Prolixibacter sp. NT017: one gene and its partner. The protein of the gene in region 1 interacts with the protein of each later gene in a pairwise test. Links are inferred from orthologs where the notes say so. Each region holds a gene or a part of one and is shown on either strand. Other genes may lie near its edges.

Region 1 (2,910 bases):
AATAGAATGAAAAGAATATAGATGAATGGAGAATACATTCCCCCCAATTGCACATTGTTGATGAGCAGGACCTGAACCAGGACCAGCACAACATACATAATGCCGTATTTCAGAATATCATTGATCATTTTCGTCCGTTGATTCGAGCTTCAGTATTTCGTCGCGTGTTTTGTTCTGAATAACATCCACATACACCAGGTTCTTGAAATCGACCGAAAGGTTAACCGTGATTTTGTAGAAATTACTACCTCCCTGGAGTGAATAATCAGAAACCGTCCCCAACATCAATCCTTCCGGGAAGATGGCCGAATAACCACTCGTCACAATGGTATCGCCTTTGGCTACATCCACATGAAAAGGAATCTCATCGAGTTCGGCTTTGCGGTAATCATCACCATTCCACGTAAGCGAACCAAAGTAATTGTTACGCTTGATCTTTGCACTAATCTTCAACCGGTTGTTCAGGAGCGAAATAACGGTACAGTAATTTTTCGACACGTTCGTTACCACACCGACCACACCATTGCTGGAAACCACTCCCATATCGGGTTTTATTCCATGCCGCGAACCTTTATTCAGCAAAATATAATTATGAACCCGGTTCACCGAATTGTTAATCACCTTGGCAGTGAGGAAGAAAAAGTTTTGCTGATACAGTGAATCTTGTTGCGGAGCATCGTTCCCTATCTTCGAAAGCTCCTCGCGCATCAACTCCGAGCGTAACTTGGCATTTTCTTCAGCCAATTCATCGTTGAGTTGTTTCAAGGAAAAATACTGCGCAATCCCCCAATAACCGTCATAAATGCTTCCGGTTAACTGGTTACTGGAACTCATAAATTTGACACGTTGATAATTATTGTACTTCACGATCATCATGATGGACAGCACTTCCAGAAATACGAATAAAAACACGACGTGGTACTTAGCCAGAAAACGTAGTAAACTCCTCATAGGCAAAAAAGGGAGGAATATACTCCTCCCTGGTCCGCGTTAATTTTATTTCATGTTAACGAAGAAGAAATGAGAATTTGTCCACATTCTTCAGTGCAATTCCGGTTCCTCTGGCCACAGCCCGCAACGGGTCTTCAGCAATATGGAACGGAATATTAATCTTATCGGACAGGCGTTTGTCGAGTCCGCGCAGCAATGCACCACCACCTGCCAGCCAAATACCGCGGTTCACGATATCGGCATACAACTCCGGCGGAGTTTGCTCCAATGCACTCAATATAGCTGTTTCAATCTTCGAAATCGATTTTTCCAGACAATGCGCAATTTCCTGGTAAGATACCGGAACTTCGATGGGCAATGCCGTCATTTGGTTCGGTCCCTGGATAATAAAATCCGATGGTGCATCCTCTAACTCAGACAATGCAGCGCCTACGTTGATTTTGATCTCCTCTGCCGTACGCTCGCCAATCTTAATGTTGTGCTGGTGACGCATGTACTCCATGATGTCGCCGGTCAGGTCGTCACCCGCAATACGGATGGACTTGTTCGTCACAATTCCGCCAAGCGAGATAACGGCAATCTCGGTAGTACCACCACCGATATCGACAATCATATTTCCCTCGGGTGCTTCTACATCGAGGCCGATACCAATAGCGGCCGCCATCGGTTCGTAAATCATGTAAACTTCGCGTCCGCCGGCATGTTCCGACGAGTCGCGTACCGCCCTGATCTCCACTTCGGTTGAGCCGGACGGGATACAAACTACCATTTTTAATGCCGGTGAAAACAAACGGCTTTTCGGATGAATCATTTTAATCATCCCTCTGATCATCTGTTCTGCCGCGTTAAAATCAGCAATCACCCCGTCGCGTAACGGACGGATTGTTTTCAGATTCGCGTGTGTTTTCCCCTGCATCTGCCTTGCCTTCTCCCCGATGGCGACCATTTTTTCGGTTTTCATATCGATGGTCACGATCGATGGTTCATCAACAACAATTTTATCATTATGAATAATGATGGTATTGGCCGTACCAAGGTCGATGGCAATTTCCTGGGTAAGAAACGAGAATAGGCCCATACGTATACGTGTCTTAGTTCATTTATTGTTAATACTTCTCAATGTTTAAAATGCCGGATTCCGGTTACAACCATCGCCATATCATGCGCGTCGCAGAATTCGATGGAGTCTTTATCCCGGATTGATCCCCCCGGCTGAATCACACAATCGATCCCCTCGTTATGTGCAATTTCTACCGAGTCGGCAAATGGAAAGAACGCATCAGATGACATCACAGCGCCCTTCAAATCAAAACCAAACGATTTTGCTTTTTCAATGGCATGCTTCAGTGCATCCACCCGGGAAGTTTCGCCAACACCACTCGCCAGCAGTTGTTTTCCCTTAGCTAGAACGATCGTATTCGATTTTGATTGTTTAACCAAGCGATTTGCAAACAATAAATCTTCCACCTGTTCTACTGTAGGTACTTTTTTCGTTACCGGCTGCAACTCTTCGGCTACTTCCCGTTTCCTGTCTTTTTCCTGCACAATCACTCCATTCAGCACACTCCGGAATTGTACATCCGACATCTTCGCCTCTTTCCTAATCAGGATGATACGGTTCTTCTTACTCTCCAAAATTTCGAGTGCTTCCGCTGAATATGCAGGAGCAATAATTACCTCAAAGAAAATCTTGTTCGCTTCGGCAGCGGTAGCCGCATCTACTTCCCGGTTGGTAATTAAAATTCCACCAAAAGCAGATACCGGATCACCGGCCAATGCGTCTTTCCATGCTTCTACAAGATTCTCGCGGCTGGCACATCCGCAGGCGTTGTTGTGTTTTAGGATAGCAAATGTCGTGTCGTCATACTCGTCAATCAAACTGACGGCTGCATCGATATCCAGCAAATTGTTGTATGAAATCTCCTTGCCGTGAAGCTGCTCGAACATTTCGTCAAACTT
Region 2 (2,902 bases), 110 kb from region 1 along the record:
CAATCTCACCCATCAGGATTTCCTCGTCTCCGGAAGTAATATTCAGCAGAATGTTTTCCGTTCCGTAAATGTCATTGCTATCCAGAAGCGGAGAAATCAACGCTTCCTTCACCGCCCGCATGGCCCGGTCCTCTCCATCGGCAATTCCCGACCCCATAATGAAGACGCCACTGCCACGCATCACGGTATTCACATCGGCAAAATCAATGTTGATATTACCATGCAGGGTGATGATCTCGGCACAACCTTTCACGGCTGTAGCCAGAATATTATCCGCCTGGGCGAATGCTTTAGATGCGGGCAGATCGCCGTAAATCTTATGCAGATTCTCATTGCTGATCACCAACAAGCTATCGACAAATTTCTTCAGTTTGTTCACCCCGGCCATCGCCTGCTCAAAACGCCTTTTTCCCTCTTTTTCCGACGGAAGCGTCACGACCGCAATCGTCAGAATATCCATTTCGCGGGCCAGCTGAGCAATTACCGGGGCAGCACCCGTTCCGGTTCCACCACCCATCCCGGCAGTAATAAACACCATCCGGGTATTGTTCGCCAGCACCTTCCGGATATCAGCCAGGTTTTCGATAGCGGCCTGCTCACCTTGTTCAGGCTTGTTCCCGGCACCACGACCTTCGGTCAGCGAGACTCCCAGCTGAACCTTTACGGGAACAGGACTATTCTCCAGCGCCTGCGCATCGGTGTTGCAAATGATGAAATCGACGCCGCTGATTCCATTCCGGTACATGTAGTTCAGCGCGTTTCCACCGCCTCCACCAACACCTATGACTTTAATAATGGAATCCTGGTTATGCTTAAAACCAAAATTGAGCAGATCTTCTTCTGATGACATACCGTATTGCTTTTGGTTGTTTTACCTCGTAGTCTAGTTCATTTCCATATCTTCATCCGAGATCAGGTTTCCGAGACCATCCCGGGCTTTTTCAAACAGATTGTTGAAGACACCTTTGAAGCTGCCTCCGTTCTGTTTGTGTTGCTGACGATGGTTGGTCGGTCTTTCCTCTTCCTCGTCTTCATGAATAACCATCGCGTCGACGTTGCGCATTCCTTCGCGCTTCTTCAATCCCTTCACCAACAGACCAAGAATATTAGCGGCTTCCGGGCCATTGACTTGTTCAGCAAAGAGCAGTTCTTTCATCGGAATCACCGGGCGTCCAAAACGAACATCCAGACCAGTTTTAAAGCTGATGAGCTTCTCCATATCGGCCATTCCTGCTCCACCTCCGGTTATCACGATTCCTGCCCCTAGCTTATGCATCAGTCCCGTTGATTCGATCTGGTAACTGATACCTTCCAGAATTTCTTCCATCCGGGCCTGAATGATATGAGAAAGGTTCTTGAAACTCACTTCCTTGGCAGGCCATCCGTCCGATTCGGGAATCTGCACGACTTTATTGTCGGGTGCCAGCTCAGCCAGTGCTCTTCCAAACTGTACCTTCAGGAGCTCAGCGTGCCGGGCGATAATGTTGCATCCTTCTTTTATATCGCGGGTAACCACGGCGCCACCAAAAGGCAGTTCTGCGGCCAGTCGGAGTCTATTCTCATAATATACCGAAACGCCCGTCGTTCCGGCACCAAAATCGACTAAAACAACACCGGCTTCTTTCTCGTCTTCGGTGAGATAAGCCTCTCCCTGCACAAAAGGATTGACAAATACACCAGCTAGCTCGAAACCAGCTTTCTCGGCACAACGACGAAGGTTGATGCGGTAAGAATCGGGAGCCAAAATGAGATTGAACATCGCATCGATGCGATTACCGGCCATCCCAACAGGCTGCTGAATTCCCATTTCTCCATCCACAATGAATTCCTGAGGAACCACATGAAATATTTTCTCTCCCGGTTGAAGGGAGTAGCGGCCCACTTCTTCGTACAACGATGACACCAGCTCACGGGTTACTTCACCGTCCTTATCAATCATCCGGTAGCCGCTGGCCGACCGGGTACGAATCTTCTGTCCCGACAAACCGGCATAAATGCTACGAACTTTCAGTTTCAATCCGCGGCAAGCTACATCCACCGCTTCCCGTATCGACTGTCCGGCTTCTTCAATATTCACCACAACGCCATTCCTGACACCGCGGGTATCCGTACTTCCATAGCCAACGACCTCCAGTTTCCGATCAATGGTATAGCGACCAATGATGGCAGTCGTTTTCGCAGTACCTATATCTACTGCAGCGGTCATTTCTTTCATTGAACTCATAGGAAGTTATTTTTCTGTGCACACTATCTGATTTCTGTATTTGAGGTTAATGGTTTTGTATTTCGACCATCCTCCGTGTCGAAAACCTTCGGTATATAGTGCCTTCAAATTCCGGAACTTAATCCGGTAATCATCGGCTTTTCCAAATTCAATTTCTTGATCCCCAATCCGTGGAATCATTGTCAAATCGCTGTCATCATCCACGTAAATCTGGTCAATCTGCGCTTTCAGGAAATCATCCGAATCGATGTACGACACCAACGGGACCAAGGTCTCTCTGGCAAATTTCCGGGAAACCGAACCGCCCACCAGGATAACCCTTGCCGTATATTTAGGCGTCCAATTCATCACATTTCCTTCCTTATCCATATAGTAATCCAAACCGCTGGTAAACACCCTGAAAATGGGACGACGCTGCTCGATATGTACCACCAGCGAACCACCTTTTTCACCGGTATTGCTCGACAAAGTCGTATATACCTGAGCCTTGCCGATGGCCTGCAACTTTTCCAGACCGTCTTCAATCGTTCTCGTGTTGATGGAATCTAGTCGCTTACCAAAAACCCCGTTATATTTCTTTTGAATCCACTTCTCCACATCATCATTGTCGATGAACCGGTATTGAGCCGAATCACTCACATCGACCACCAGCCCGACACAACGCGTCTGCTTGTATTT

The links.
Region 2: the proteins of GJU87_RS20575 (region 1) and ftsA interact in binary tests that used the Escherichia coli proteins (3 or more experiments, as listed by UniProt). The link is inferred for Prolixibacter sp. NT017 from one-to-one orthologs.

What each region holds. Positions count from the first base shown.
Region 1 is NZ_BLAV01000001.1:4,962,944-4,965,853, reverse strand. The notes cover bases 19-2,855. They hold GJU87_RS20575 (rod shape-determining protein), read right to left. Parts: upstream 2,030-2,855; coding sequence 1,007-2,029; downstream 19-1,006. Other genes in these bases: purH (bifunctional phosphoribosylaminoimidazolecarboxamide formyltransferase/IMP cyclohydrolase), read right to left, coding at 2,068-2,855; mreC (rod shape-determining protein MreC), read right to left, coding at 118-951; mreD (rod shape-determining protein MreD), read right to left, coding at 19-128. Outside these bases: more of mreD, read right to left, coding at 1-18; more of purH, read right to left, coding at 2,856-2,910. UniProt on the Escherichia coli protein: Forms membrane-associated dynamic filaments that are essential for cell shape determination. Acts by regulating cell wall synthesis and cell elongation, and thus cell shape.
Region 2 is NZ_BLAV01000001.1:4,855,375-4,858,276, reverse strand. The notes cover bases 55-2,883. They hold ftsA (cell division protein FtsA), read right to left. Parts: upstream 2,225-2,883; coding sequence 884-2,224; downstream 55-883. Other genes in these bases: GJU87_RS20190 (cell division protein FtsQ/DivIB), read right to left, coding at 2,231-2,883; ftsZ (cell division protein FtsZ), read right to left, coding at 55-850. Also shown: more of ftsZ, read right to left, coding at 1-54; more of GJU87_RS20190, read right to left, coding at 2,884-2,902. UniProt on the Escherichia coli protein: Essential cell division protein that assists in the assembly of the Z ring. May serve as the principal membrane anchor for the Z ring.